Regions from separate parts of the Haloimpatiens massiliensis genome, predicted to be linked through region 3. Evidence: riboswitches for the same ligand, from Rfam matches in the RefSeq annotation. Region 3 holds a riboswitch; each other region holds the start of a gene.
The links. Region 3 has a riboswitch for cobalamin ahead of C1715_RS15870 (ABC transporter substrate-binding protein). Riboswitches for the same ligand answer to the same signal wherever they lie in the genome.
Positions count from the first base shown of each region.

Region 1: it holds a riboswitch for cobalamin, as region 3 does, so the genes downstream of both, C1715_RS01065 (energy-coupling factor ABC transporter permease) here and C1715_RS15870 (ABC transporter substrate-binding protein) in region 3, are expected to answer to the same signal.
Region 2: it holds a riboswitch for cobalamin, as region 3 does, so the genes downstream of both, C1715_RS17885 (YitT family protein) here and C1715_RS15870 (ABC transporter substrate-binding protein) in region 3, are expected to answer to the same signal.
Region 4: it holds a riboswitch for cobalamin, as region 3 does, so the genes downstream of both, C1715_RS07140 (Ig-like domain-containing protein) here and C1715_RS15870 (ABC transporter substrate-binding protein) in region 3, are expected to answer to the same signal.

Region 1 is NZ_LT854635.1:47,580-55,959, forward strand. It holds gene C1715_RS01060 (ketoacyl-ACP synthase III) at 161-1,171, shown strand; cobalamin riboswitch at 1,249-1,420, shown strand; gene C1715_RS01065 (energy-coupling factor ABC transporter permease) at 1,644-2,378, shown strand; gene C1715_RS01070 (energy-coupling factor ABC transporter substrate-binding protein) at 2,362-2,676, shown strand; gene cbiQ (cobalt ECF transporter T component CbiQ) at 2,660-3,340, shown strand; gene C1715_RS01080 (energy-coupling factor ABC transporter ATP-binding protein) at 3,450-4,274, shown strand; gene hemA (glutamyl-tRNA reductase) at 4,249-5,484, shown strand; gene C1715_RS01090 (precorrin-2 dehydrogenase/sirohydrochlorin ferrochelatase family protein) at 5,511-6,131, shown strand; gene hemC (hydroxymethylbilane synthase) at 6,215-7,129, shown strand; gene cobA (uroporphyrinogen-III C-methyltransferase) at 7,119-8,380, shown strand, end outside.
Region 2 is NZ_LT854640.1:2,070,529-2,078,908, reverse strand. It holds gene C1715_RS17900 (BCCT family transporter) at 178-1,698, shown strand; gene C1715_RS17895 (hypothetical protein) at 2,482-2,991, opposite strand; gene C1715_RS17890 (DUF6199 family natural product biosynthesis protein) at 3,067-3,318, opposite strand; gene C1715_RS17885 (YitT family protein) at 3,804-4,649, opposite strand; cobalamin riboswitch at 4,843-5,019, opposite strand; gene C1715_RS17880 (M3 family oligoendopeptidase) at 5,325-7,022, shown strand; gene C1715_RS17875 (sigma-54-dependent transcriptional regulator) at 7,171-8,380, shown strand, end outside.
Region 3 is NZ_LT854640.1:1,598,826-1,607,205, reverse strand. It holds gene C1715_RS15880 (ABC transporter ATP-binding protein) at 1-318, opposite strand, end outside; gene C1715_RS15875 (FecCD family ABC transporter permease) at 319-1,410, opposite strand; gene C1715_RS15870 (ABC transporter substrate-binding protein) at 1,459-2,484, opposite strand; cobalamin riboswitch at 2,630-2,809, opposite strand; gene C1715_RS15865 (CGGC domain-containing protein) at 3,002-3,322, shown strand; gene C1715_RS15860 (ABC transporter permease) at 3,537-4,721, opposite strand; gene C1715_RS15855 (ABC transporter ATP-binding protein) at 4,721-5,443, opposite strand; gene C1715_RS15850 (FMN-binding protein) at 5,938-6,798, shown strand; gene C1715_RS15845 (cold-shock protein) at 7,200-7,403, shown strand; gene C1715_RS15840 (hypothetical protein) at 7,605-8,078, shown strand.
Region 4 is NZ_LT854639.1:397,618-405,997, reverse strand. It holds gene C1715_RS07155 (energy-coupling factor transporter transmembrane component T) at 8-895, shown strand; gene C1715_RS19750 (ABC transporter ATP-binding protein) at 868-2,751, shown strand; gene C1715_RS07145 (ECF transporter S component) at 2,715-3,653, shown strand; cobalamin riboswitch at 3,941-4,147, shown strand; gene C1715_RS07140 (Ig-like domain-containing protein) at 4,316-7,180, shown strand; gene srtB (class B sortase) at 7,259-8,017, shown strand; gene C1715_RS07130 (prenyltransferase/squalene oxidase repeat-containing protein) at 8,080-8,380, shown strand, end outside.

The sequences.
Region 1 (8,380 bases), on a different contig from region 3:
TATAATAGTAGATTTATGAGAAAATAATATAGTTATTGAATAATATGCAAAAAATTGATAATATATTTTTAAAAGGTATATATAGTTTCATTAAATATTTAATTAAAATTATAAATATAAATATAAAAGTTTTAAAATAGACGAATGGGAGTGACAGATTATGGGGTTTAGAAATGTAAATATCATAGGCACAGGTGTGTACCATCCAAAGAAAAGGGTAGGAAACGAATTTTTTATTAAACATTTTGACAATAAGGATGTAGACATAAGGGCACTTTTAAATAATCTAGGGAGGAAATATAGATATGTAATCGATAATAAAGAAGAAAATGCATTAACTATGGCGCTAGAAGCCTCTAGGGAGGCATTAAAAAGTGCAAATATATCACCAGAACAATTAGATATGATAGTATTTTCATCAGATACTCCAGAATATTTAACGCCATCTAATGCATTAATAATAAATAAAGAATTAAATGCCCAAAATGCACATATAGTATATGATTTAAATTCTAATTGTGTAGGAATGGTTGTTGCATTGGATCAAGCATCTAGAATGATGAAAACAAACGATGATATAAGATATTGTTTGGTGTGTGGAGGATTATACGTGTCTTCAATAGCAAGAGAAGATTGTAAGTACACTTATCCTGCTTCTGGGGATGCAGGAGCAGCCCTTATATTAGAAGCTAAAGAGGAGAAAACTCTTAGAGGAGTATTAGATTCAAAATATACCACTGTCTCTAAATATTATGATACAATAATGTCTCCAGCTTGTGGTATGACAAAAGCTAGACATAATGATGTAGGAGAATATGAAAAAAAGCAAAGGTGGAGAGGATTTCATTTGGATTTTTTTGCTCCAGAATGGGCAAAGGCAATTACATATTTTTCAAAAAAATTTCATTTTACAATTGATGATATAGAGCTTTTTTTATTATCTCAATATTCAAAGCAATTTATTACGGAAACTGCTAAATATTTAAATATAGAGGATTACCATGATAAATTCACTTATATTGGAGATAAGTATGGATACACTGGCACAACTAGCCCGATAGTAGCTTTTCATCATGCTGTTAAGGGCAAGGATATACCTAGAGGAGCTAAAGCAGTATTTTGTTCTGTAGGTGCAGGAGTAGCTATGTGCTCAGTACTTTATGAATTTTAATTTGGACAACTTATAAGAGAAATTTTTATATACTATTGAATATTTTGACTTTTTGTGGTATCGTTAGATTGTAAAATTTAAAAAAGAAAAATTTAGGTTATTAATATTAAAAGGGAAATTGGTGAAAATCCAATACAGCCCCCGCTACTGTAAGAGGGACGAAAGTTGACTATGCCACTGTATTATACGGGAAGGCCAACAAGTAGAGAGAACTTAAGTCAGGAGACCTGCCTAAGATTTTAAAGTATGCCTTCGGAGGGAAGAGACTACTTATAATTTATTGTATAATTTTAATGGATTAATTCTGTTAAATAGATGATTATAAGAAAAAATTCCCTAACCTATTGGTTAGGGTTTTTTATTTGTGTGTATCTTCTCACCTCAATTATTGAATATATTTATTAGCTCTATTTACTATTTAAATCCTGTGATTTATTTAAAATAAATATAAAAATTAAGAGGGGGATATAAAATGCGTAAAGAAAAACTTAAATTAGCTGCAGCTCTTGCATTACTAGCAGTTATTACGCCTTCCACTGTACAAGCTATGCATATAATGGAGGGATTTTTGCCAGCAAAATGGTGTATTTTCTGGGCTATAGTTACAATACCATTCTTAGTAATGGGAATTAAAAATTTAAATAAGATATTTAAGGAGCAGCCTAATAAGAAAATATTAATTGCTTTAGCTGGAGGATTTGTTTTTGTGTTATCTGCTTTAAAGATACCGTCAGTTACAGGAAGTTGTTCACATCCAACAGGAGTAGGGCTTGGAGCAATTTTATTTGGACCTACAATTATGAGTGTGCTAGGTATAATAGTTTTATTATTTCAATCATTATTACTTGCTCATGGTGGACTAACTACATTAGGTGCAAATACATTTTCTATGGCAATAGTAGGACCTTTAGTATCCTATGCAATATTTAAACTTTTAAAGAAAAACAATGTTAAGACATCAACTTGTGTATTTTTCGCAGCAGCTTTAGGAGATTTAGCTACATATGTTGTTACAGCTACTCAGTTATCTATAGCTTTTCCAGCTACATCAGGAGGTATAGGAGCTTCACTTGTAAAATTCTTAGGTATATTTGCAGTAACTCAAATACCTTTAGCTATAGCAGAGGGACTTTTAACTACTGTAGTTTACAACCTACTTTTAGATTATAAACGTGAAGGGGTGTTAAAAGATGAAAGCATCAACTAATACGGGCACTTCAACAAAAAAGAAGAATATAATTTTACTTTTAATAACATTGGCACTTATTATAACTCCTTTAGTATTTAAGAGCGGAGCTGAATTTGCAGGTGCTGATGATCAGGCAGAAGGGGCTATAACGGAAATAAACCCAGGATATAAACCATGGTTTGAAAGCATTTGGGAACCACCAAGTGGAGAAATAGAAAGTTTACTTTTCTGTGCACAAGGAGCTATAGGTGCAGGGGTTATAGGATATACATTAGGTTATTTTAAAGGAAAGAAAAAAAGTGCTTCTGATAGATAAATATGCATACACCAATAGATTAAGAAATTTTAATCCTATGGCAAAATTCTTTTTTGCCATAGGAATACTAATTTTATCCCTAAATATGAGGGATTATAGATTTAATCTATGTATTTTTCTATTTCTACTGATACTAACAGTAGGAGTTGCTGGAATTCCTTTTAAAAAGTATACTAAACTCCTTTGTATCCCTACAGCTTTTTTAATTGTGAGTCTTATAACTATTTTAATATCCTGTTCTCCTAAAAGGGAATTGTTTTTATGGGCACTACCACTGTCAAAAAATTACATAGGCATAACTAGAGATGCAATTGTTACCTGCAGACATGTATTTTTCAGAGCTATGGCTTGTGTAGCTGCCACATATTTTATGGCATTAACTATACCTATGAATCAACTTATAGTGGTTTTTAAAAAATTTAGATTGCCTAAGGTATTTATTGAACTTTTAATATTAATTTATAGATTTATATTTATATTTTTAGAAGAGTGCAAGGAAATACACACTGCTCAAGAAATGAGATTTGGGTATAATAATAGAAAAAATTCTTATAAGTCTCTTTCGCTTTTAATACGATGCTTATTTGTAAGAGTTATGCTTAAATATGAAGAATTAATTATATCATTAGAAAGTAAGCTTTATGATGGAGAGTTTAAAATGTAGAATTTAAGATGAAAAAGAAAATATAGTAGATAAATGATAATTGCATGGTGATTTAAATAAGATACTCTTAAAACATAACTTTTAATGGATAAAAGAAGGGGATGAAAATATGCTTAGGACGGAAAATTTAACCTATGTGTATGAGGATGGAACTGTAGCATTAGATAATATTAACATAGATATGAATAAGGGAGATAGAATAGGAATAATAGGGGCTAATGGTTGTGGAAAGTCAACACTTTTTTTAAATATCATAGGAATATTAAAACCTAAAAAAGGTTCGGTAATTTATGAGGGTGAGAAAATTCAATATAATAAGAAGTTTTTAAGGAAATTTAGGCAAAAGGTAAGTATAGTTTTTCAAGATCCAGATAAGCAAATATTTTATTCTAATGTGTATGATGATGTGGCTTTTGCTCTTAGAAATTTAGACTTTCCTGAGGATACAATAAAAGAGAGAGTAGAGTGTGTATTAAGAAAAACAGGAGCTTACGAATTTAAGGAAAAACCGGTACATTTTTTAAGTTATGGTCAGAAAAAAAGAGTAGCTATGGCAGGTGTTTTAGCTATGGATAGTGATATAATATTACTTGATGAACCTACTGCAGGATTGGATCCAGTGATGACTGAAAGTGTCACAGAAATAATACATAAGCTAGGAGAAGAGGGCAAGAAGATAGTTATATCTAGCCATAACATGGATTCTATATATGACATATGTGATTATGTGTATGTACTTAGTAAGGGCAAGGTAGTAGGAGAAGGAAGTGTAGAGGAAGTATTTACAAAGGAGGAGCTTCTTAAAGAAGCTGGTCTAAATCAGCCTTGGCTTGTAAAACTTCATAAAAATTTGCAGGTGCCTTTGTTTAAGAACGAGGAAGGTTTTTATAATTATTGGAGGGAACAATATGGAAATAGCAGTAGTAGGAGTTAATCATAATACTACTCCTATAGAAGTTAGAGAAAAAGTTTCTTTTACCGAAACTAAAAAGATAGAAGGAATAAATTATTTACTGGATGGACGCATTAATGAAGCGGTTATTTTATCTACTTGTAATAGAAGTGAAATATACATATGCAGTAATAAGATAAATGAGGGAATAAAAGATGTAGAAAAATTCTATAAGGAATTCTTTCATATAAATCATATACATGACTATATATTTGTGAAGAAAGGTAAAGAGGCTATAAATCATATTTATATGGTGGCTGCAGGCATGGATTCTGTGGTATTAGGAGAGGATCAAATTTTAGGACAAGTTAGGGAGGCTCTAGAATTTTCTATGGAAGTCGGGGGCAGTAAAAAGATACTAAATAAGCTTTTTAGAGAAGCTATAACTGCTGCTAAAGATATAAAGTGTAGGCTTAAGATATCCGAAATACCTCTTTCAACTAGTTATATTGGTATTAAACTTTTAAAAGAGCAACTACAATCCTTAAATGGTAAAAAGGCTCTTATAGTAGGTGCAGGAAAAATAAGTAGTTTAAGCTTAAAATATTTAAAAGAAGAGGGTTTAGATGAAATCTATATAACCAATAGAACTCATGGAAAATTAAAGGATTTGTGTTTTCAGTTTCCGGAGCTTAAGACTATAAAATATGAAGAAAGATATTCTCTTTTAAATGATATAGATATTGTCATAACTGCTACATCAGCTCCACATATGATATTTACTAAGAAGGATATGCCAAACATTAAAAAAGAGCTTTATATAATGGATTTGGCTCTTCCAAGGGATGTGGAGGAAAAGGTTGAAGGAATGAAAAATGTACATCTTTATGATATAGATGATCTAAAGAAAACTTCTGAGGAAAATTTAATAAAAAGAGAAGAACTAGCTAAAGAGGCTTTGGAGATAATAAGAGAAGATGTGGAAGAATTTATAGAGTGGCTTGAAAAGGTAAAGGTTGATCCTGTTATAAAATCTTTGAATGACAGATGCAGTGAAATTCAACAAGATACTTTAGATTACATAAATAGAAAATTAGATTTAGACTGTAGGGAAAAGAAGATAATAGAGAAGATGTTGGGTTCTGCTTTAAAGAGGGTTATAAGAGAACCTATAAAGAACCTTAAGGATATAAAAGAAACTGATCATATGGATACCTATATAGATATGGTGAATAAATTATTTGATTTTTAAGGAGAAGAGATATGTTCTATCCACTTATGATAGATTTGGATAATAAAAAAATAGTATTAATTGGTGGGGGACACGTGTCCCTTAGAAAAAGTAAGAAGTTTTTAGAGTATGGAGCTGAAGTTTATGTTGTTGCTCCTAGCTTTCAGGAATATTTTTCTGTTTTAAAAGAAGCTTATGCAGAAAAGCTTTGTTTAGTTAAAGATAATTATAAAAGTGAATATATAATGGATGCTTTTTTAGTAGTAGCCTCAACTAATTCAAAGGAGGTAAATAGTAAAATAGCATCTTTTTGTGTTGAAAAAAACATACTTTGTAATGTAGTTGATGATATAGAAGATTCAAGTTTTATAGTACCCTCTACAGTGAAAAGGGGCGACCTTTTAATTTCAGTGTCCACTTTAGGGAATAGTCCATCCCTTTGTGCTAAAATAAGAAGGGAGCTGGAACAAACTTATGGTGAAGACTATGAAGAATACGTCAGTTTGCTTGGGAAAGTAAGAAAAATTATTCTAGAAACTTGTAAGGATAATAGTGAGAAGAAAAATATTTTAAATAACTTAGCAAATTTGAAGCTACAAGAGCTTAAGGATTTTTATAAACAATTAAAAATAAATCCTTATAGTTATAAATGTATGAGTGACTTATAAATTACATAATTCCACCACATTGTACCTTTTTGTGGTTTGATCATTTATATATATTCTAATTTAGGAAGGGAGATTTTAAGAGCATGAAAGTAATTGTTGGGTCTAGGGGCAGTAAATTGGCGATTACACAAACTAATTGGGTTATAGATAAGATAAAAAAAGCGAATCCACATGTGGAAGTGGAGCTTAAAGTGATAAAGACAAAGGGAGATAAAATTCAAAATGTAGCCTTAGATAAAATAGGAGATAAGGGTATTTTTGTTAAGGAAATAGAGCAAGAGCTTCTAGAAGGAAAGATAGACATAGCAATTCACAGCATGAAGGACATGCCATCAACTCTTCCAGAGGGACTTAAGTTTTCTTATGTGCCAAAGAGGGAGGACTTTAGAGATGTGATAATTCTTAGAGAAGGGTATAATTCTTTAAAGGACTTGCCACAGGGAGCTAGAATAGGTACAGGCAGTAAAAGAAGAAAATATCAGCTTTTAAAGTATAGACCGGATTTAGATATAGTACCTATAAGGGGGAACATAGATACTAGAATAAGAAAAATAGAAGAAGAAAATCTTCATGGAGTAGTCTTGGCTGCAGCAGGTGTAAATAGATTAGGTATGGATGACAAAATCAAGAATAGAATTTTTTATGTAGACGAGGAAATAATACTTCCAGCACCAGCGCAAGGAATCCTTGCTATAGAGATAAGAAAAGATGATACCAAAATAGAAGAAATATTAAAGCCTATTCACCATGAAGAAAGCAAAACTCAAGCGGAGGCCGAAAGAGGATTTCTAGAGGCCATAGAGGGAAGTTGCCACATACCTGTGGGAGCTTTATGTACGGTAAATGGAGAAGAAATTAGTATAGATGGATTGTTTGGTTTAGAAGATGGAAGTGTAATGGTTAGAAAAATTGTAAAAGGAAAAAAAGAAGAAGCTAGAGAACTGGGACTTAAATTGGCGGAAGAAATCAGAGAGGAGATGAAAAACGTTGAAAGGTAAGGTATACTTAATAGGTGCAGGACCTGGAGATTATGAATTACTTACTTTAAAGGGTCTTAACTGTATTAGAAAAGCAGACATAGTTGTTTACGATAGACTTGCTAATGATAGCTTTTTAAAGGAAACTAAGGCAGGTTGTGAATTTATATATGTAGGTAAAGAGTCTAAAAATCACACTAAAACTCAAGATGAAATAAATGAAATTATAGCAGAAGAAGCTTTAGAGGGTAAAACCGTTGCAAGACTTAAAGGGGGAGACCCTTATGTATTTGGAAGAGGTGGAGAAGAGGGCGAATTTCTTTTAGAAAAAGGTGTGGATTTTGAAGTAGTTCCCGGCATAACCTCTGCAATTGGAGGTCTTTGTTATGCAGGTATACCTATAACTCACAGGGACTATGCATCATCTTTTCACGTTATAACAGGTCACCTAAAGGAAGAAGATAAGGAATTAAACTGGGAAGCACTAGCTAAATTAGATGGAACCCTTGTATTTTTAATGGGTATGGCTAATCTGCAAAATATATGTAATAACTTAATAGAACAGGGTAAATGTAAGGATACACCAGTTGCCATAATAAACTGGGCTACAAGACCGGAACAAAAGGTAGTAACAGCAACATTAGAAACCATATATGAGGTGGTACAAAGAGAAGGAATAAAACCACCTAGCCTTATAGTTGTTGGTGGTGTAGTTGCTTTAAGAGATAAGCTGAACTTCTTTGAAAAAAAGCCTTTATTTGGTAAAAATATAGTGGTTACAAGAGCAAGAACTCAAAGTAGCAAATTAGTAGAGGAGCTAAAGAGCTTAGGTGCTGATGTTGTAGAGTTTCCAACTATAAAAATAAAAGAAATAATTCCTAATGAACAATTAGATAATAGTATAAGATGTTTAAAGGAATATTCTTATGTAGTATTTACCAGTATAAATGGAGTAAATATATTCTTTAAAAGGCTGATGAATTTGGGCTTTGACAGTAGAGTTTTTGGAGGTACAAAAATAGTAGCTATAGGATCTTCTACAGCTAAAGAGCTTACTAAGTACGGGCTTATAGCGGATATAGTTCCAGATAAGTTTGTAGCAGAGGAATTATTTAAGGAATTGGAAAATGTTATAACTAAGGAAGATAAGGTGCTTATTCCAAGAGCTAGTGAAGCTAGAGAAATTTTAGTTGAGAAATTAAGCAAATTATGCTTTGTTAAAGAAGTTAAAATATACGATACTGTAGCAGGAGAGGGAAAGAGAGAAAAAAT
Region 2 (8,380 bases), 470 kb from region 3:
CCTCACTTTACAAGGTATTTTATACTCATACATTATATACTATATCAAAATTCATTGTAAAAATAAAATAAATTTTGAAAAATCTAAAATTTTACAACTGACATGTCTTATGTTATAATCAAGTTGTCAAAACTAACGAACTGATAAAAAAATGAAGTTGTCAGAAAGGGGAAGTGTATGATTAAAAAAATAAAAGAAGATAAGGTTTTTTATATTTCATTAATTAGTTTAGTATGTTTATTAATTTATGCGTTTTTTAATATACGTAGGTTTGAAAATATTAATAACAAGGTATTGGATTTCTTATTAAATAAGTTTTCCTGGTTTTATATATTAGTTATGATATCTTTTTTTGTATTTTGTATATGGATTGGATTTAGTAAATATGGAAATATTAAATTAGGTAAGGATGAAGATGAACCTAAATATAGTTTAACGTCTTGGTTTGCCATGTTATTTAGTGCAGGAATGGGTATAGGATTAATTTTTTGGGGTGTAGCAGAACCATTGAATCACTACATTCACCCTCATAATATTCAAGGTTTTACAGAAGAGGCAAAAACATTTGCTATGTCTAAATCATTTTTGCATTGGGGTATTTCAGCTTGGTCTTGTTATGCGGTTTTGGCTTTAGCATTAACATATATTCAGTTTAGAAAAGGGAAGCCGGCATTAATGAGTAGTTTGCTTATTCCACTGATAGGTGAAGAAAAAGCTTCTGGGTGGATAGGTAATGTTATTGATATATTTACTATATTTGCTACAGTAGCTGGAGTTATAACTTCTTTAGGACTTGGAGCTCTTCAAATTAATTCAGGATTAAATCATCTTTTTAATGTGCCAATGGGCATTACTACTCAATTGATTATAATAGGTATAGTTACAGTTTGCTTTATTATGTCTTCATGTTCAGGTTTAGATAAAGGGATACAGGGTTTGTCTAATTTAAACTTAATATTGGCACTTATACTCGTGGTGTTGGTTGTAATAGTAGGCCCTACATCAGAGATGTTTAAAAAACTATTCCAAGGATTAGGGGTGTATGCAAAAGATCTTTTAATAAGTAATAATAATATATTTGTAAAAGGAGAATGGTATAAAAAATGGACTATATTCTACTGGGGTTGGTGGATAGCTTGGGCACCACCAGTAGGTATATTTATTGCTAGAATTTCTAAAGGAAGAACTATAAAAGAATTTTTATTAGGAGTGCTTCTCGTACCTTCTATAGTTTGCTTTTTATGGTTTGCTATATTCGGAACTATGGGATTTCAGGTAGATAAAAGTATAGCTTTATCAGCCATAAAAAATGCAGAAACTGCATTTTTTGTTGTTATTAATACCTATCCTTTGGGAAAATTGATCTCAATTATAGCTATATGTCTTTTGGGTACATTTTTTGTAACTTCAGCGGATTCTGCTACTTTTGTTTTAGGTATGTTGAGTTGTAAAGGAAGTTTAAATCCTAGCAATTTTAAGAAGATTACTTGGGGAATACTGCAATCTGCATTAACTATAGCATTTTTATTAGCTGGTGGACTCCAAATGATACAAACAGCTTCTATAGTAGCAGCCTTTCCATTTGCATTTGTCATGATAATGTCTATGGTATCTTTAAGAAAGAGTTTGTCGGAAGAGGTATTTGAGAGTAAAACTTATAAAAAAACAGTGAAGTCTAAGGCTGAAGCACCATTATAAAAGAATATTGTGACGTAAGTGCAATAAGAAAAATCTGTCTTTAAGTCCACAATAAATATATTTTATTAGACTGTTCGCAATACGCCAAGAAATTCTAATGTTTTCAAATTTTAATATCCTAAAGCTTTCAAACTCGCTTCTAACGGCGCTCAAACATGAAAGCTTCTTAACGGGTATTGAAATTTGAAAACAAAAAATTTCTAAGGCTAGCTCAATAGTCTAAATATTAAAGCTAAAATTTAGACAAGCTAATGCATTATGGCAAAATATATTAAATTTTATCTAATATTTTATTTTAATAATTATGTATTTACTAGTACCTAATTAAAGTGACTAATTGTATCTCCCAATTAGTGAAAATATTATTAATAACCGGGATTTAAGTCCTAAACGAAAGGCTACGCATAAAAAGATTATGGGAGCCTTTTTATTTGTTTTATAAATTAAAGATTTTCCGTAACGTAGTGGAGGAAAATTATTCTTTAGTAGGGTTTTTCTCTCCAACCATAAACATATTAAACTAAAAATCTGATTTTAATGTAGTAATAAATGTAGAATTGGGGACTATTGAACTAGCCTTAGAACTTCTTATGTCTCACAGTTAAAGAACCGTTAAGAAGCTTTCATGTTTGAACGAGGAACGAGTGAGTTTGAAAGCTTTAGGGTCTTTAACTGTGAGACATTTAGAAGTTCTTGGCGTATTGTGAACAGTCCCCAATTATACATTTATTACGGAATTAAAATCAGATTTTTCTTCAATTTATTATGTCACAATATATTATTTTAGGGTATTAAATTGTAGGCATTTAGTACATTCCTTAATAAGCTATCTAGTTGGAAGAATGTTTCTATTATCATAATAAATATAAACATTATAGCTGATACATCAAATCCTTTTAAGAATTGCATATTTTTTATGTTTTTATTATTGCATTCAATAATTAGACTTATTATGAAATATATTAAACATGAAATTTTTAATAAAATTCCATGTTTTTTTTCGTCTGTAGCATCTAATGAGTTCTTAAACTCTCTAAGTTCCTTTTCATTTGCTGATGTTTGTATTATATATCTCGTATCTTTGCTACTAGGTACACCTAAATGCCATTTATACATTTTTTCATTATTTTTAGTCACTGTTGTTATGTTGTAAAAATATCCTAGAGTTTTGTTTTTATAGTCATCTATATGATTTATATTACACACTGCTAAACCAGCAATTATGGCAATATACAATATAGTAAAGTAGATAATAAATTTCTTACTATACGTAAGTTTTTTTAATGTGTTCACTGTAAATGGCCTCCTTCTATATACAAATAGGAAAATATAGAAATTAAATAAATTATAAAGAAAGTAGTTGATTTTTTACAAAAATATTAATAGTAAAAAAAATATTAAGCATATTACAAGAAATATTTTAAAGAATAGTTTTGTAGAATTTATAGCATTTTCATTAGGTTCGGCTCCAAATTTAAATTTTGATTTTAAACGGAACATAAATATGTCTTTAGGATATTTGATTCCTAGAATTGATATTATAATAAGAAAAATTAAAAAAGCACCTATAAATATTTTTCCAAGGATTTCTTCGATTGGGTTATAAAATGGGTCATACATAATTAGTTACCTCCCACAAAAAAATATATATATTACATATTATAACATATTTAATTGTAAGAAAAAAGCAAAGGCTTACTATATTATTTTTTAGGGGTAGCCTTTCTTTTAGTCTCTAGTCCCAATTACCAATCGTTAAATGATTTAGTAGTAATTTTTAAAGTTTAAGCACGGACTGGATTTTAGATTTTAAATACTATAATAAAACTCCTTTAAGAGTTTTTGACCATATCTACGTATTTAGACTGAATACCGCCAATAAAAGATTTAAGTTAAGCCAAAAAAGATAGCTAATATAATTTCACAACGTGAAATTATATTAGCTATCTTAAATTTCAAATTTTTCGTAATGGGATGAAGAAAAATTCACCTTCATTATTAACTATTAATTATTAATTCTCAACTCTCCACTACAACTAAATTCTAGTCCTCTAGCCACTAGCACACTAGCACACTTAAGCCATAAATTGCCCTGCAATTTATGCTTATAGGGCAGGTTTTAGGAAACCTCTTCCTTTGATTTCTTCTGCTTCTGATATTGATATTAAAGCTTCTTTATCTATTTCATCTACTAATTTTTTTACATTATTTAATTCTTTAGTTGTTAATAGACAATATATGATTTTTTTCTTTTCTCCAGTATAAGCACCTTCTCCATATAGATAAGTGGTACCTCTGCCTATGTTGTTCATAATTTTTTGAGATACTTGTTCTGCTTTAGAAGTAACTATCATGACTATTTTCTTTTGGTCAAACCCCTCTATAACTTTATCAATTACTAGAGATTTTATATACATTAGAGATACTGTGTACAATGTTAATTTTAAATTTGTAGCAAATACTCCCATAACTACTATTAGGCCATTTAGTATAAAATATAATGTGGACATTTTAGCACCGTTTTTTTGTCTTATGATTACAGCTATTATGTCTGTTCCACCTTGAGAAGCTCTATTTCTAAATATGATTCCCATGCCTAGGCCACTTAGTACGGCACCAAATACGGTTGACATTACTAGATCGTCTATTGTTACCAAAGAAGAGATGTCTTTTGTTAGTACTAAGAAAAGAGACATAGTTAACATTCCTACTAAACTAAAAAATATAAAATCTTTATCTATCTTTTTGAGTCCTAATATAAACACAGGTATATTTAATATGAATACCCAATAACCTGAGGGAATATTGCTCATATATTGAGCTAGTAATGATATACCGGCTATGCCTCCACTTAATAATTTATGTGGAGATATAAAGATATTTATAGCTAAAGCGTATATTAAACTTCCTAAGCTTACCCATAGTAGTCTTTTAAAATTTTTGATATTCATAAAAATTCCTTCCTTCTTTGTTTTATATGTGCTATTTTAACTAATTGAAAAATAAAAAGACTTCTAAGCGAAGTCATTACAGCAGATAACAGTTAATCATTTAGGAGATAATTTTATAAAGCACAAAGTAGAACTCTATAAATTGGCTCACAATGTTACCATTATACTTCTGTAATTCTTCCCTCCGAAAAATTTTAACAGTAAGTTTTAGGCAGGTCTCCTGGCTCTAGTTTCTTCCGCCTCTTGCCTTCCCGGTTTTAACCAGTGGCTGTTAAGAGTTGTCCACTATTACAGTAGCGGGGGCTGCTGTGGTTTTTCACCACATTCCCTTTTAATTTCTCAAAAGAAAACCAAAAACTTATTATTTAGTTTTATCTCTATTTCATCTTTATTGTACATCCCTATATGAGGTATGACAATGGTCATATTGTCTATATTTTAGGGATATACATGGATAATACTTTAGTATCTCTTTATTTATAATTTATCCTTAAAAATTCGGTCCATTTCAGTCCTTCCATTAAGGTCTTTATGGTTCCAATAAAAGTCCAATATGCGTGAATTGTGAAAATAATATGAATTTAGAGAAAATAACTGAAAATAGAAATTTAAAAAAAGATTTAAGTGTGGTAAAATGGTATCATTGTAAAGTTTAATAAAGAGGGGGAATAATTTATGCTAAAATTTAAAGATTACCAATATGTAAGACCAGATATGAAAAAAGTAGAAAAAGATTTTACAAAACTAATTAGTAGTTTTAGGGAAGCAGCATCTTTAGAAGAGCAAGATAAAATAATGGAAGAAATAAACTCCCTAAGAAGTGATGTAGAATCTATGGCTGAATTAGTTGGCATAAGAAACTCCATAAACACAGTAGATGAATTTTATGAAAAAGAAAAAGAGTTTATGGATGAAAATATGCCAGAGTACGAAGGATTAATATCTAAGTACTATGAAACCTTAGTAAATTCAAAATTTAGAAAAGAATTAGAGGGAAAATGGGGAAAACAGCTTTTCACATTGGCAGAAATGCAGTTAAAATCTTTTGATTTAAAGATAATAGAGTATTTAAAGGAAGAAAATAAATTAACTACAGAGTACGATAAACTGAAGGCTTCAGCTAAGATAATGTTTGAAGGAGAAGAGAGAAATTTATCTCAGCTTGAACCTTTCATACAGTCAAAAGATAGAGAAATGAGAAAGAGAGCTTACGAAGCTTCTACTAATTTCTATGTGGAAAATGAAAGCAAGTTTGACGAAATATATGATAAATTGGTAAAAGTAAGAGATAGAATGGCTAAAAAATTAGGATATAATAATTTCGTGGAGCTTGCATATATAAGAATGATGAGATCCGATTATAATGCAGAGATGGTGGCTAATTATAGAAAACAAGTATTAGATTATATAGTTCCTGTGGCAGAAGAATTGAAGGAAAGACAAGCTAAAAGATTAGGATTTAAAGAGCTTAAATATTATGATGAACCATTAAAATTCTTAACAGGTAATGCAGTACCGAAGGGAGATCCTGATTGGATATTAAATAATGGAAAGCAAATGTACAAAGAATTGTCAGATGAAACTAATGAGTTCTTTACATTTATGGTAGAACACGAGCTTATGGATTTAGTTAGCAAGAAGGGAAAAGCTGGTGGAGGATATTGCACTTTCATAGGTAAATTTAAATCACCATTTATATTTTCTAACTTTAATGGAACTTCTGGAGATGTAGATGTACTTACTCACGAGGCAGGACATGCATTTCAAGCATATTCAAGTAGAAACTTTAAGGTACCAGAATATGCATTTCCAACTTATGAAGCAGCAGAAATACATTCTATGAGCATGGAGTTTTTCACTTGGCCTTGGATGAAATTATTCTTTAAGGAAGATGAGTTAAAATATAAATTCTCTCATTTAGGAAGTGCTTTAACATTTATACCTTATGGGGTTACTGTAGATGAATTCCAACACTTTGTATACGAAAACCCAGAAGCTACTCCAGGGGAGAGAAAGAAAGCTTGGAGAGAAATTGAGAAAAAATACTTGCCAAGTAAAGATTATGAAGATAGTGATTTCTTAAATAGAGGAGGATTCTGGTTTAGACAAAGTCATATATTCCAATCACCTTTCTATTATATAGATTATACATTAGCTCAAGTTTGTGCTCTACAATTCTGGGTTAAGGCTAATGAAAATAGAGAAAAGGCTTGGGAAGATTATTTAACATTATGTAAAGCTGGCGGAAGTAAGTCGTTCTTAGAACTTGTAGAACTTGCAAACCTAAAGAATCCATTTGAAGATGGATGCATCCAAAGTGTTATAGGGCCAGTTAAAAAATGGTTAAATAATGTGAATGATAGTAATATGTAATAGCGGATAATATAATCAAATATTGGCATAATAAATGCTGATAAATATACTAATAAAATAGGCACTATCGAAATTTTTAATATATTTTGGTAGTGCTTTTAGTTTAATTCAGCTATACTTAAATATTTTACTAAAAGGTGTGGAGCAAATGAGGAATAAAGAAAAAGTATATAATATTTTAAAACAGTTGTATAAAGGTTCTAATAAAGGAATAACTGCTGAAGATATTGCAAGCAAACTTAAAATTAGCAGGGCTAATGTAAGTAATTATTTAAATCAATTGTGTAAAGATGCATTAGTTGAAAAAATTAAATCCAGACCAGTATATTTCATTCCAATTGAAAAAATAAACAGAGAGAAACAGAGCTATAGTGAGAGTTGCTTTTCTACTCTTATTGGTAAGAGGCATAGTTTAGAAAAGGTAGTAGAAAAGGCTAAGGCCGCAATTTTATATCCTCCATATGGACTACACTCCATTATTTATGGTGAAACTGGTGTTGGAAAGAGTATGCTGGCAAAGTATATGTATGATTTTTCGATAGAAGCTGGAGTTAGAGATGAAGGTGCTCCATTTGTTACATTTAATTGTGCTGATTATGCTAATAATCCTCAGCTTTTAATGGCCCACATTTTTGGAGTAGAAAAAGGAGCATATACCGGGGCGCAGAATTCTAAAAAAGGACTTTTAGAAGTTGCAGATAAAGGAATTTTATTTTTAGATGAAGTACATAGACTACCACCAGAAGGTCAGGAAATGTTGTTTACATTTATAGATAAGAGTGTTTTTAAAAGAATGGGACAGTCTTCTAAGGAAATAAGTTCAGAGGTATTAATAATAGCAGCAACCACTGAAAATCCTGAATCCACTATGTTAGATACATTTAATAGAAGAATTCCTATGGTTATTGAAATTCCACCACTAAGAGAGAGAAGCTTAGTTGAGAGGATTGAGCTTGTTAAGTACTTTTTAAAAAAAGAGGCTTTAAGGGTAAATAAGCCTATTAAGGCACACAGACAAATTATGAAGTCATTATTGCTTTATGAATGCAAAAATAATGTAGGTCAATTGCAAAGTGATATTAGATTAGCTGTAGCAAATGCATATCTTAATTGCATAAAGAATTTTAGTGAAGTTTTAGAGTTGAATTCAAATTATTTTAGTAGCTCATTAGGCAGGATAAAAAGCAACTATAGAGGTAAAGCATATGAGGTAGAGATTTTAATTCCAAAGGATATAGATTATTATATATTTTATCCATCAGGAAAAGAAGAAAATCTTGGATTTAAAGAAGTAAAAAAAGAAGAAAGTGATGATGAAAGTAAAGTACAATTATCACTTTTTAGAGAAGGTATAGTAG
Region 3 (8,380 bases):
TTTTTTATGAGGTGTTCTTCCCATCATAACTATTTCTTCTACATTAAAGTCAAAATTAAATTCATTAAATTGACCTACCACAGCCATTTTTTTAGCTGTTTCTTTATAGGAGATTTTTCTAATATCTTTACCGTCTAAATTTATTAAACCACATTGAGGCTTTATTACCCTATATATACTTTTTAAAAAAGTTGATTTACCACTGCCATTAGGTCCTACTATGCCTATAAATTCACCTTTTCTAACTTCTGCATTTACATTTTTTATAATTTGGTTTTCTTTTATATTTACACACACATCTTTTGCAGTTAAAGTCATTTATTTTCCCCCAAAATTATAAGATTTTTTAATCATAAGCCACATGAAGAAAGGTGCTCCCAGCATAGATGTTATTATACCTATAGGCATTTCCATACCCTTCATTACAGTTCTTGAAAAAACGTCTGTCCATATTAAAAATATGGCACCAACTAGTGCACTAATTGGAATAAGTCTTCTATGGTCACATCCCACAAAGCCTCTTACAATATGTGGAATTATAAGTCCTACAAATCCTATTGTTCCTGCTACACATACTATTGTAGCAGTCATTAATGCTGTAATTATAATATATATTCTTCTATATTTATTTAAATCTTTTCCCAAAGTTATAGCAGTTTCGTCCCCCATTAACATTACATTTAAATTTCTAAACTGACTTAGAAAAAACAAGGTTCCTACTATTATAATAGCAGCAGGCAAAATAATATTCTTCCAAGAAGCACTGGCTAAACTGCCCATAAGCCAAAAGGTTAAATTTCTAATGCCCCTTTCGTTTCCCGCTATAAATATTATAAAACTTGTGAAGGCGGAACATATGGCACTTACCACCACACCAGAAAGTATGAGCTTTTCTGATGAACATCTTCCTCCAATATTTGATAGAGTATATACGCATATTGAACAGATTAGGGCACCTACAAATGCTAAAATTCCTATGGAGTTGCCTCCTAAAAATTTAGTAACTCCTATCATTATGGAAAAAGTTGCTCCTAGAGAAGCCCCTGAAGAAATTCCAAGTATATAGGGATCTGCTAAGGTATTTTGAACCATAGCTTGCATTACAACACCAACTACAGAAAGACCAGCTCCCACTATAGCACCTAGTAATATCCTAGGAAATCTTATTCCCCATACTATTTCATAACTTACTCCTTTAACAAGAGTTTGTTTATCCCCTATAGGTATTTTAAATATATTGTATACAACTATTCTAAATACCTCTTTAATTTGAAGTTTAACTGGCCCAAATATTACGGCTATTATCACTGATATAGCTAAAAATGCTATTAAAATTGTAACTAGTACCATTATAGATGTTTTTTTTCTAAATATCACCTTTTGTTTATCCCCGTTACATTTCTTGTCCATTTCTTCAGATATTCTCCTCTAATTTTTCTTTTATTAAAATATTTTTGCTTATTTAAATAATTCTGGATAGAATCCCTTTGCAAGTCTTTCTATTCCGTTTATAGTTCTTGCCCCTCCAGCGTAAGTTTCTGCAAGTGGAGTGTATATTATTTTCTTATTCTTTATAGCATTTACATCTTTAAGTACTTTATTATTTAATAGGGCATCTGCTTCTTTGTTATCCTTAACTTGAGTTTCAAAATGTATAAGCACTATTACATCTGGATTTTTATTTAGTATATTTTCTGCGCTATATTCTCCACCTTTTTCATTGGTTTCTACATTAACTCCTCCAGCCATTTTAACCATGTCATTTACAAGAGAATTTTGTCCGTAAGCATAATATTTATTTTCACTTATACCTTCAACCACAAGTACTTTAGCTTCTTTTTTCCCTTTTATCTTACTTTGGACATCTTCTACTCGTTTTTTCATAGATGTTATTACTTCATTAGCCTTGTTTTCTATATCAAATATTTTTCCTAAGTCTTCTATATCCTTATAGATATTATCTACTGTACATTTTTTTCCTAATGTATTTCTTTGAATAAATGTAGTCATACCTTTTTCATTCCATGTTTTAACATCACCTAGATTTTTTTCAAAAAATGCTGAAGACCATCCCACTATAGCATCAGGTTTTTTAGAAATAATAACTTCTTTTGATGGATATTTTTCTGATAAAACTGGTATCTTATCATATTCAGCCTTAAGTTCTGGTAGAACTGGATTATCTAAATATGCTGTACCTACCATGTTTTTACCAAGTCCTAGTGTAAGTAATAATTCTGTAGTTGTTTGATTGGTAGTTATAATTTTTTCTGGTTTTTTATCTATTTTTAGTTCATATTCATTTCCATCTGCATCATAATTTTTTATGTTCAATGGATATTGACTGCTTTTTTCTTTTCCTTTTTCTTCTACTTTTTTATCATTTTTACTCGTATCATTTAAATTTTTGTTGGCATCTTTACATCCAGCAAAAGATGTCATCATTCCTAAAGCTATTAAAATACTTATTATTTTCTTTTTCATAAATTTTTTCGTTTAAAGGCATTTTTGCCTTTAAACCTGTCCTCCCCTCAATTGATTAATTTTTGATAAAATAAAAAGCTATCCCAAAGGATAGCTAAATTTTCACAACAAAATATACAGCTACTACCTCCCTCCGAAGTAAAACGCAAATAAGCTCAATTAGGCAGGTCTCCTGACTTACACATGAAACCCTGTAAATAGTCTTCCCAATTTTAAATCAGTGACATATTTATTTACAAGTAGTGCTTACAGTAGCGGGGGCTGTGTTGGATTTACACCAATCTTCCCTTTTAATCTTTTACGAACCCAAAAGATTTATATTCATTTTTAATTTATTCAAGTTTTAATTCATTTTTTTTGATTTATCAAAGTTTTAATTCACCTTTCGGAATTATTTTATATGATTTAACTATATTAGTCAATACTGCTTCTATATAAATTTCATTGAATAAATTCCATTATATTGTTATATTTAGATTAAGCTCACTATAATTTTATTTTGTTAGGAGATGGTCTTTTGAAAAATATAGCGATTATGGTTTGTAATAAAATCACCTATGAATGTGCTGGAGTAGGATGTTTTAAAGCTTTTAATGAAAAATCTAAAGCTTTTGAAATTTATAAAGATCAAGACGTTAAACTTTGTGGATTCTTTCACTGCAACGGTTGTGAAAAAGATTTAAATAAAGAACTAGAATATAAGATAAATCAGCTTCACAATGTAAATGTGGACACTGTACATATGGCTTTATGCATAGATGTAGAATGTTCTAGATATAATGAAATAGAAGAGTTTCTAAAAGGCAAAGGATTTACTGTAGTTAATGGAAGTCATTGATTTTAAATCTTTTTAAAAAAGCTGCTGCATTAAGAAATTTATATAAAATATATTGTGCAAATTTTAAACTTGCACAATATATTTTAGTATTTATCGCAATGCAACAGCCGACTAAATTTTTATCTTAATTATACATTATGCAACCCCTGTTTAACTGTCCCCATCTTACATCTTACATTTTTCTTATTATCTTTGTATCTTTAAGATTTGATTTTTAAGTTCTAAATATAACCTCTTCCTTACTAAACATATATCTTGCAAAAGATATGGATAAAGCAATGTAAAGGAGCATCCATGCAAGCACTATTATTAAATGCTTTGCATTAAACATTCCCAAGATAAGTTCTTTTATAACTGCTGTGGCATTTACCACAGGGATATTTAAGAATATCATGGACATATTTTTAGGTTCTATGAAGTATGATGTAAAACCAAGCATTCCTATAAAGCTTAAAGGAGTCAAGTAAGTTTGAGCTTCCTTGAAGGATCTGGCGTAAATACTTATAGCAAGAGCTAGTGCTCCAAAAACCATAGTAAGAAGTACAGTTATTAATGCTATAATAAGTAAAGTTTTAGGCTCCATGCTGAATTTAGCTCCATCTACACCGTAATTAAAAGCTTCTGGCGAAGTTTTCATAGATATACCTAATCCTGATATAAAAGCTATAGATGTTACTATACCCATAGTGGTTATGGCTAAAAATTTACCCCAAAGCAGTGACATTCTGCTAGCTTGAGTAGTTAATAGTGGCTCTAGGGTACCTCTTTCTTTTTCCCCTGCGCCTAAATCTGTAGCTGAAGCTATAGGACCTGATGCAGCAAACATTATAAGCATCATAGGAAGAAGCAATGATAACATCATTTTAGCTACTCCATTTTCCTTCTTTTCCGCAGATTTTATAACTGGGTTTATAGGAGTTAATATAGATGTATCTATATTCTTTGCCTGAAGTCTAGCCCCTACTACAGCCTTAGAATACTGGTCTATAATAGCGTTGATTTCTGACATAGCCATAGTTGATTTTTGACTTGTATTGTCCATAGTTATAATAATATCCGCTTTTTTCTCTGCATTTATATTTTTATCAAAATCCTCTGGAATTTCTATACCTAAAAGTACTTTTCCTTCCTTTACGTCATTAAAAACATCTTTGGATTCCTTTAATTTTATATTCTTTTGAGATTTAAACATTTGTCCTAATTTACTATTCCCTTTATCTACCATAACTATATTCATTTCTTTTTTTACAGAGTCCATATTGCTTTTCATACCTTTTCCTATGAATCCAAAAATTATTGGATACATTAGAAGAGGTATTAATATAGCTGCTATTAGGGTTTTCTTATCTCTAAACATGTCTTTTAATTCTTTTTTATAAACAATAGATATTATATTCATTATTTATCACCTACCAATCTTATAAATATGTCTTCCATACTGCTACTTTGGTATTTGTCTTTGAAATATTCTATGGTACCTTCCTCGATAATCTTTCCTTTGTTAATAATAATGATTCTGTCACAAAGTTTTTCTACTTCTTGCATACTATGACTTGAGAATATAATAGATTTTCCTTGTTTTTTGCACTGTAATATAAAATCATGAACAAGCTTTGCAGCTGTTACATCAAGCCCTGTGGTAGGTTCATCAAAGAGCATTACTGTAGGTTTATGAACAATGGATCTGGCAATAGAAACCTTTTGCTTCATACCTCTTGAAAGTTTTCCTACTCTTCTGTCCATATATTCCTTTAACTCTAGCTCTTCTACTAGATAATTTATGCTGTCCTCAGCCTCTTTTTTGCTCATACCATTTAGCTGTGCAAAATATCTTATATTTTCTCTTACTGTAAGCCTATCGTATAACCCCACATCTCCACCAAATAAAATTCCTATTTCTCCTCTTACCTTTTGAGAATTTTCTATAATACTGTAACCATTTATCTCTGCGTTACCACCTGTAGGCTTTAACATAGTAGCAAGCATTCTCAGTGTAGTGGTTTTACCTGCACCATTTTCACCTAAAAGTCCTACTATTTCACCTTTATTTACTGTGAAACTAGCACTTTTAACCGCTTGTACATCCTTAAAGTTTTTACTTAAATTTTTAACTTCTATCACTGTTAGTCCCCCCCTTGTTATTAAGTTAATTACGTTCTCTTTTTAATTATTAATTTTGCAATGGACTGCTTTAAAATAAATTCAAGTACAATCTATAAAAGGTAACAAATAGCCAAGCTACCATTTATCTTAGTTATAAAAAATCACTTATACTTCTATATAACCAAATTTTACAACCAATTATATTATACAAAAATGGATAATTCATTACAATTACCTTAAGTAATTGTATTTCATGACTTAAGTCACTTTTTAGATAAAATCTTGTTATATGCATTTATACATTTTATTTCAATATACTTTATACTATATTTTATTTTACATTTGCTTTATATTTCCACAACATTTCTTTATACTATACTGTGTATATTTTCAAGTAATATTTCACAATTATTTTACATCTCTGTAGAGTTACTGTCACAATAGTACTTTATAATGTTACATAGTAAAATTGCATAGTAAAATTATAATATCTAAATAAGGAGGAAAATTTTATGGAATTATTTTTAAATATAGGTATGGCAAAAATCTGTACAATTCTTGGAATTTTAGCTTCAATAATATATATACTGAGAGTTGCCAATAAAAATTTTTTCAATAATAGAAACCAATTTTTAATTAAACTCAATAGGTTCTTGAGAAAACACCACATAATTATTGGTGTATTAGTAGTAATAACTGGTTTAATTCACGGAATATATTCGTCTGAGCCTGTACTCAGCTTAAATTTGGGAACTATCTGCTGGATATTTTCTATTTTACTAGGAATAAATTGGGCTTTACGAAAAAAACTAAAAGGTTGGATTGTTTTTCATAGAGTATTAACCCTAGGCTTCCTAATTACTTTAGTGCTACACATATTATCAGTTAAAGGAATTCTATTTGACTCTAGTAAAGAGAGTTTTCATAAGGACAATATGATCAATGTTTCAGAGAAATCTTCACATAAAGACAATACCTTAGATTCACATGATGAGCAAGACTTTAAAAATTCCTCTACCAATTCAAATGCTTCGAATGATTCAAAGGATAGCAATACTTATAATAATAATATCCCAAGTAATAGCAATATTGAAACAAAAAAAGAATATACGGATGGAGTCTATCAAGGTGTAGGCAAAGGATACAGGCCTGAACTTGTGGTAGAGGTTACTATAGAAAATGGTAAAATATCTAAAATAGACATTGTCAGTGATAACGAAACTCCTAGATTTTCTAGAGTACCTTTTGAAACAATACCTGATGAAATTGTAACTGAACAATCTACAGAAGTGGATTTAGTATCCGGTGCCACAAGAACTTCTAGAGGAATTGTAGAAGCAGTAAATGATGCCCTTTCAAAAGCCGGAAAGTAGAAAATTATAACTTTGTCATAATTTTCAGTTGGCTAGTTGCCTAGTTGGCAGAAAAGCTTCGCTTTTCTGCCAACTGTATTATAATTATAATTAAAGATTTTCCGTAGCACCGCGAAGGAAAATCCTCCTTCTCTAACACACTAGCCCTCTAGCACTCTAGACCACTATTATCTGGCAAACTAGCCCTCTAGCACACTAATATATAATGTCTTGAAATTTATGCCATGTATTAATATTTTTTTTACAATTTTCTGTTGCTTATTTCTAATATATATATTAAAATAATAATTTTAAAACTTTTTTGGTTATTTTCCCGTTATTGTGGTATACTAGTAATAGATACTTAAACACTCTTTATATATAATATAAAAATCAATGTGTTTTAATTTAGGAGGATTTTAATGAAAACAGGAACAGTTAAATGGTTTAATTCTGAAAAAGGCTTTGGATTTATACAAGTTGAAGGTGAAGATGACGTTTTTGTTCACTACACTTCTATCCAAGGACAATCAGGAAGAAAAAGTCTTGAAGAAGGCGATAAAGTAGAATTTGAAATAGAGCAAGGAGCTAAAGGCCCTCAAGCATCTAATGTTACAAGACTATAATTATAATTTGATAACTTAATAATTTATGAATTTTTAGCTTATTTTATATAGCGATATTCTTCCACCTTTTTTTAAGGTGGTTTTTTATATGACTAAGAATATTGGATATAAATTTTCTATTTTTTAAATTAAAGCTTATAGATAATAGCATCATTGGGATTTTGTGATAGCTATTAAAAAATATACAGGAGGTAGATGATTTTGAGAAAAAATTATAATATGAAAAAAACCATATCTACTAAGCGTTTCATTTCAGAATTAGGACAAAATTTTTCTGAGCATATAAAAGCTAGACTTCTAGAGCTTGAATTAAGATGTGTTTTAACTCGTAAAGAAGAAAGTAATATACTAGACCTTAAACATGTGGAACACACAAAATATCCTTGTCCCTCATCTGAATGTGAAAAAGAATATGCATACGCTGAATTTATAGTTGAAGAGGACGAATTATACTTTACAAATCAATGTTTAGAAGGCGATAAAGTGATGCAATCTCCCATTGTAAATACTATATACAATTCTCTAACCACTGAAAACAAAATCTTTGAAAATGGAGCTAGTGGCAAAAAAATTGATGACAGTAATATTGACTATGTTGTAGATAGTTTATTGTCTGTTTGTCCGGATGTTTCTAAGAGGTATATGGAAGTTTTAAAACAAATGAGTTCTTACTAAGAAGTTATTAAAAAATGCTATTATGAAAATACTTTTCTGTATTTTCATAATAGCATTTTTAAATTATTAATCTTATTCTACACTACAGCTTTTGCTCAGTAATTAAAATATATTTTTATAACTTAATAATTATGACACAAAAAGTATTAAATTACTTGAATTATGAAATTTCTCTGTAATGACTTGTATAAGAAGCAAAGGAACTATTTAAATTTAATTTTAGAAATTCTTCTTTTAGACAGATAAAATTATCGTAAGCCTGGCAAGGACGCCAGGCTAGCGAATCTGAAGTAGGACGCCGA
Region 4 (8,380 bases), on a different contig from region 3:
TGTGAATATGGAGACAGGATTTAAAACATATCATCCTATTGTGAATTTTTGTTACTTTTTAGCAGTGATTTTGTTTACGGTTTTTTCTATGCATCCTTTATTTCTTATAATCACATTAGTAGCATCCTTTACTTATTCTGTTGTTTTAAATGGAATAGCATCATTGAAGTCTAATTTGAAGTTTTTAATACCGATGCTAATAATTATGGCTATAATAAATCCATTATTTGTTCATAAAGGGGTAACTATACTTTTTTATTTAAATGATAATGCCATAACTTTAGAAGCAATAATATATGGTGTAGCTTCAGGAATTATGATGATAAGCGCTATAATGTGGTTTAAATCTATTAATTACATAATGACTTCGGACAAGGTTATATATCTTTTTGGAAGAATAATTCCCTCACTTTCTTTAGTTTTATCAATGACATTTAGATTTGTACCATTGTTTAAGAAAAAATTAAAGAATATTTCAGAAGGTCAAAGGAATATTGGAAGAGGTATTTCACAGGGGGGAGTACTTAAAAGGGCTAAACAATTTATGAGAGAATTTTCTATACTTATAACATGGTCAATGGAAAATTCTATTGAAACATCAGATTCTATGAGAGCTAGAGGATATGGCCTTCCACATCGTTCAAGCTTTAGCATATACCGTTTTGACAGAAGAGATGCAATTACTTTAACCATCATAGCTTTTCTATCACTGATTGTTTCAATGGGCTGCTATTTTGGTATGAATAATATAATATATTATCCAGCTATCGGCATTGAGCATATAACAATAATGTCTGTAATTGTGTATTTGGCATATTTTATTTTACTTATGATACCTGTAATAATTGACCTATTGGAGGAATATAAATGGAAATCATTGAGTTCAAGAATATGAGTTTCACATATCCAGGATGTGAAAAAGAAGCAATTAAGAATTTAAATATTAAGATATATCCATCAGAGTTTGTTTTAATTTGTGGAAAATCTGGTTGTGGCAAGAGTACTTTTCTTCGCCACATGAAGCAAGAATTAGCACCGGATGGAGATGTGTTAGGGGAAGTGCTTTATAATGGTATATCTATAGACAAGCTAAGTGCCTTTATTAGTGCATCAGAAATTGGATTCGTTCATCAAAGTCCAGATAAACAAATTGTTACAGATAAAGTCTGGCATGAGCTTGCTTTTGGACTAGAAAGCTTAGGGATGAAGACTAAATTTATAAGAAAGAGAGTTGCTGAAATGGCAAGTTTCTTTGGTATACAGAGCTGGTTTAGAAAAAGTGTTTTTGAATTATCCGGAGGACAAAAACAGATATTAAACCTTGCTTCAGTTATGGCTCTGCAGCCAAAGGTTCTTATATTAGATGAACCTACTTCACAGCTTGATCCTATAGCATCTGCAGAATTTATATCAACTTTAAGAAAGATAAATCTAGAATTGGGTACAACAATTATATTATCGGAGCATAGATTGGAGGAGGTTTTTCCCATAGCTGATAAAGTTCTTGTAATGGAGGATGGACAAGCTCAGATTTATGACAATACATTAAAGGTGGGAAATTTTCTAAGCTCAAAAGGAAAGAGACATCCTATGTATGATGGACTTCCAACGGCTATGAAGGTTTATTCTGAAGTGAAATCTGAAATGAATCATGGAATGAGTTTTCAAGTGAATACTGGAGTGAAATCTAAAGTAATTTCTAAAATGAATCTAAAGGCAAATTGTGGGATGAATTTAGAAACAAATTGCAAGATGAATTTACAAGGGAATTTTAGTATGAATTCAGAAATTAATTTTGAGACCAACTGTCCTATAACAGTACGAGATGGAAAGATGTGGCTTACTAATTTATTAGGGAATAAGCCAAGGATTCAAAAAATCGATTGTAAAAATAAATCTTCTATAGATAAGTCCTGTATAAATGAATCCTATGCAAATATAAAGAAACCTATTATACAAATAAAAGATTCATGGTTTAGATATAGTAAGGAAGGTAATGATGTTATAAGAGATTTATCCCTTACTGTAAACAAAGGAGAGTTATTTTCTATAATAGGGGGAAATGGAGTGGGAAAGAGCACTCTTTTAAAGCTTATTACAGGTACAAAAAAGGCTTATAGAGGCAAGATAATAATAGATGGTAAGGAAATAAATAAATATAAGTATAAAGAATTATTTACAGAAAATATATGTATGCTGCCTCAAGACCCTAAGGAATTATTCACAGAGCCAAGTGCTTTTGAGGATTTATTAGATATGGTTCAGGATATAAATGCTACAGATGATGAGAAAATAAGTAAAGCTAATGAAATGTTAGAGATTTTGGGTTTATCCAATTTAGGTGATTTACATCCCTATGATTTAAGTGGAGGAGAACAGCAAAGGCTTGCTTTAGGTAAAATTTTATTGTTAAATCCTAAGATATTATTATTGGACGAGCCTACAAAAGGACTAGATCCTTTTTATAAAAAAGTCTTAGCTAAAATATTTAAAAAACTTCAAAAAGAAGGAGTAACTATAATTATGGTTACTCATGATATAGAGTTCTGTGCCCAGTATTTTGATAGATGTGCCATGTTGTTTGATGGAACTGTTATTTCAGAGGATACACCAAGGGAGATTTTCAGTAGCAACAGTTTTTATACCACAGCGTCAAACCGCATGTCAAAACATATATTTGAAAATGCAATAACCTGTGAGGATGTGATTCAATTATGTCAAGAAAATATGATCCAAAACGTTATGAATTAGCATTTAGGAAAAGAACAGCTGTATCAGCATTTATAATATTTGTAATAATTCCTATTACTATATTTATAGGAATTAAATATTTAGAGGATAAAAGGTATTTACTCATAGGATTATTCATAGTATTTTATACAATGCTACCATTTTTCATGGTGTTTGAAAAAAGACGTCCAAGAGCTAGAGAGATAGTAATGATAGCAGTAATGTCTGCTTTAACTACTGTTGGAAATTTAATGTGTTTTATGATGACACCTTTTCAACCAGGAACTGCAATGGTTATTTTGTCAGGCATATCTCTTGGACCAGAAGCAGGATTTTTAGTAGGTGCTATTTCAAGATTTGTTGTTAACTTTTTTGCAGGACATGGTCCATGGACACCATGGCAAATGTTTTGCTGGGGTATATTAGGATTTTTGTCAGGGTTAATATTTAATAAAACCCAGGTGGATAAGGTAAAATCAAGAAGTTTTCAAATTATAGTAGGTCCAGTATTAAGTATCATAATATCCATATCAATAGGTTATGTGATATATCTTTATACAAAGTCTACGGCAACTTTTTTTGGATGGTGGCTATACGCATTTGGAGCAGTAGGACTTGTGCTTGGACTTTTTATACAAAGAAAGAGATTGCCCATAGATGACATAACTTTATCTATATATGGTTTTTTTACAACCTTCATAATATATGGTGGCATAATGAATATGGCTGCTATGGTCATGGCCAGTTCAATACCAGCTTCAAATGTAACTATAAGTTTTAAATCACTAGCTATGCTTTACATTTCAGGTGCTCCCTATGATGCTGTTCATGGTTTTGGTACAGCCTTTTTCCTATTTGTATTTGGAGAAAAGATGATAAAGAAAATGGAAAGAGTAAAGATAAAGTATAGATTATATATTTAAAATCATGGAAACAATATGAAAATGAGATGGCTTTTACGTTTTTTTTGTTTACAATATTATACAGGTGATATTATCCTAATTACTATTATGCTTGGGGTTGCATCAAATTTTTGGGGATAAGACCTTTGGAACCATGGTAAATATTTAGTTTGGGATAATAGAATTTTTTTGATTTCTAGTAATGTAATTTTTAAAGCATAAAAGATAAATATTTCAAAATATATTGTATTATGGATACATAAGATATATAATACAGTTGTATGATTAAATTTAAACAATTGAAATTGAATAATTATTAGATGTAGGGTTGTACATTCAAACGTACATTAAAAGGGAATATGGTGAAAGACCATAACAGCCCCCGCTACTGTGAGAAAGACGAAAGCTTATAGAAGAACATATTTTAATGTTCTTAGTCACTGGTAAAACTGGGAAGACTTTAAGTTAGTAGGATGATTTCAAGTCAGGAGACCTGCCTTATGTTGTTATTTAAGCAATATCGGTGGGATTTTAGCTTGATTATTTTAATGCAAGTAATAAGTATTATTTTAAGTACTTGTTATTTATAATTAATTTTTAATAATCTGTTTTAAAAGAGAACCGAATTTAGGTTCTCTTTTTTGTTTTAATAATTTAGATATTTTATAGGGGGGAAACAAAAAATGAAAGTGAAAAAAGTCTTGGCTCTGTTGTTGTCGCTGTTTATGCTGATAATAGCAGTTCCAGAATCAGCCTATGCGGTTGAAAATGGACAAATTTCCTTAGAAACAACATTAATTGATGGTGCTACACTAAAAGGTAGTAAAAAAACCTTCGATGTTGTTGCTAGATTGGATGGCAAAAAAATATCAAGTGAGGTTACCTTAAATGGAGAAAAGGTAAATCCAAATTGGGATGACGAAAACAAAACAAGCTATACACTTAAATTTAGTCAAGAGGGTAAAAATACAGTTGTTGTAAGAGCCTTTTCTGGTGATATTGAAGCAATTAAAACCTATAACATTATATATGAAAAAGCTGCCAAGGGTGAGTTAATTGGTTATGCTACTTGGACAGTAGAAGCATTAACAATTGGTAGAGGTTTTATAATTGAACCCACACAAGTTCCAATTTATGAAGGTGAAAATGCGGCACAGGCACTAGATCGTATTTTGACTGAACATGGTTATTCATATGAACATACTGGAAGATTGGAGGATAGCTTTTATTTGTCTATAGTAGGAGATGGAGGGGTACTTGATCATGGATGTACAGATCAAGATAAAGCACAACTTTTGAATGCTCCTGTCAATATTGAGGATAAAGTACCACAAGGACTAAAAACTGTTTTAGAGAGTAAAGGTAACTGGCCACCAGATAATTTAAATGATGCTAGTTGCTTGGGAGAGTTTGATTACACATTTATGTCTGGTTGGATGTATGCTCTAAATAATGTATTCCCAAATGTAGGTTTTGCTGATTCTTATCCAGCCGATGGAGATGTGATTCGTGTGCAATTTACTTTATATGGATATGGTGCCGATATCGGTGGCGGATATGCCATGGGTGGTGAAAATACCGACTTTTATGAAGTAGCCAATAAAGATAGATTGATGACATTACTTTCTTCTATAAATTCTGCTAAATATAAAGAAGAAATATTAGCAAAAAATTGGATTAAGTCAGTATATGACGAGGCAAATAAGATAGCTGCTCAATTGGATGCAACACAAAAGTCTGTAGATGAAATTTATATGAAATTAGATAAAGTTATAAAACAATTTGAACTACAAAAACTTGTTATAAAAGATATAGATAATTTACCAGAAAATATTACATTAGATGATCAAGAAAAAGTTATGAAAGTAAAGGAAAATTTTGATAGACTAACTGCTGATGTTCAGAAAGAGATAACAAATATTGAAAAGTTAAACAATGCAATTAAGAAGATTGAAGAAATAAAAGAAATTTTACAAAACGTAATAAAAGATATAGATAATTTATCAGAAAGCATTACATTAAAAGATGAAGAAAAAGTTATGGAAGTAAAGAAAGCATTTGATAAATTAAGCAGTAGTGATCAGAAAAGGGTAACAAATGCTGAAAAATTAGATAATGCGATTAAAAAGATTCAAGATCTTGTAATAGAAGAGATAGATAAATTACCAGAGAATATTACATTAGATGACGAGGAAAAGGTTATAGCAATAAAGTCCAATTTTGACAATCTAACCAGTGATATTCAGAAACAAATAACAAATGTTGAAAAATTAAATAAGGCAATAGAAAAGATTCACCAAATTAATGGAGCTTTACAAAATGTAATAAAAGAGATAGATAACTTACCTAAAAATATTATATTAGATGACCAAGAAAAAGTTATGGAAATAAAGAAGCAATTTGATAAGTTGAGTAGTGCTGATCAGAAAAAAGTAACAAATGCTGAAAAGTTAAACAAATCAATAGAGACCATTGAAGAACTTAATAGAAATTTACAAAAAATAATAAAAGATATAGATAGTCTACCAGAGGATATTACACTAAAAGATGAAGAAAAAGTTATGGAAGTAAAGAAAGAATTTGATAAATTAAGTGTTAATGATCAGAAAAAGGTGACAAATGCTGAAAAGTTAGATAATGCAATTAAAAAGATTCAAGATTTAAAGATTCCTTTGACTGGCATATCACTTAATAGTACATCTTTAGTATTAGAAAAAAATGCTCAGGAAAATTTAATAGTTAGTTATAAAGAAGAAAATACCACAGATGATAAAACTGTACAATGGACAAGTTCAGATGCTACAGTTATAAAGGTAGAAGATGGAAAGATTACAGCGCTAAAAGCGGGAGAGGCAGTTATTACTGCAAAAGTTAGTAATTTAACTGCTACTTGTAAAGTTACAGTTCCTAAACTAAGCACTAAACCAGTAGAGAATCAAGACAAAGATACTGGAATTAAGGTAGAAATGCAGTCTAATGTTGTGCCAGTGGATACAAAACTGGTAGTAGTACCAGTAATAGAGTCAAATGCAACGGTTTTCAATAAGATTAAAACAGCATTAAAGGGTACTTCGGAAAAATTTAAATCCTTCGATATTTCACTAGAAAGTGAGAAGAAAAAAATTCAACCAAATGGTAAAGTGAAGGTTACAATGAATATACCTACTGATTATGATCACAGTCGAGTACTTGTGTACAGAATATTAGAAGATGGTACTCTACAAGATATGAAAGCAACTATTAATGGTAATACTATATCTTTTGAAACAGATCACTTTAGTTTGTATGCTATTGCAGAAAAAGCTAAAGCTACTTCAGAGAAATCAAAATCAGGAGAAAATGCAGAGACAAATAAAACAGAAAAAGCTACAGAAACATTTAAAGCTGCAGATGTTGAAGATACACCTAAATTAGCAGAAATTACGGAAACACCTAAAACAGGAGACAAGTCACCTATTCTCATGATGAGCATTGTAGCTATTACAGCTTTAGCAACATTAGTAGTGTTGATTGTTTCAAAAAGGAAAAAATACAATAAAAATATATAAATTCATAATGAAAACTTTGGTGCCCTAAAGAAATATAGAGCAAAGATTTTTGATTGTTTTTTGAGAAAGGGGTTAAATATGATATTTAAAGTAGAGGTTAAGAAAGGAAGGAAGATACTATTTTTAATTGCACTAATAGCTTTTCTCTTTTCTACAGCGAGCCTTGTTTATATGGGATATAAATTTTACTATAATAAAAAATTAAATGATAATTTATCCAAAAAGCTTTCTCAAATAATCGAAAATGGATCAAGTAATAATAGTGAAAATAGAAATATTATGCAAAGTTTAATTGATATAAATAGTGACATAAAAGGGATTATAAAGATTAATAACAGTAAAGTTAATTATCCAGTAGTCCAATGTGCAAATAATGAATTTTATATTAAACATGATATTAAAAAGAATAAAAGTAAGTATGGCACTATTTTTATTGATTACAGAAACAAATTAAACAATAATAGTCTAGCTGGACAGAACATAATTTTATACGGACATAACATGAAAGATGGAAGCATGTTTGCAGACTTAAAACTTTTTAAAAATAAAGAGTTTTATAAGAATAATCAATTAGTAGACTTAGCTATTCTTCCTAAAAAATATAAATTTGAAGTTTTCTCTGTTTTTGTTGTAAATGCAGACTTTGATTATAGAAAAATTTATTTTAATAATGATGAAGAAGTGAGCAATTATTTAAAGTTAATCAAAAGCTCCGCATTGTATTTTAGAAATGTTGAATTTAACTGTAAGGATACAATGATTACTTTGTCTACCTGTGCATATGATTGGGAAAATGCTAGGCTTGTAGTTCAAGGAAAGTTAATTAAAGTTGAATAATAGAGCATAATTAATACAGTTTTATGTTGACATAGTAATAAATTAGAGGGGAAGTGTATATTTTGAAAATTAAAAAAAGGTTACTAAGTATTATACTTTCGATATTTATGATACTTGGAATGACCACTAATGCTTTTGCAGAGGAAGTAAAAGTAAATTCTATTTCCAATGCAAAGCTAGAAGAAACCATTGAAGGAATAATAAAATGGGCAAAGCAGGGAAATGAAAAGTTATTAAATCCTGAATTTTTAACAATGGCAGGAACCACACCAGGTGATTGGTTTCCAATAGGTGTTGGAAGATATGGATATAAAGATGATTATGCTGCATATCTTTCTGCTATAGAAAAAAATGTTACTGAAA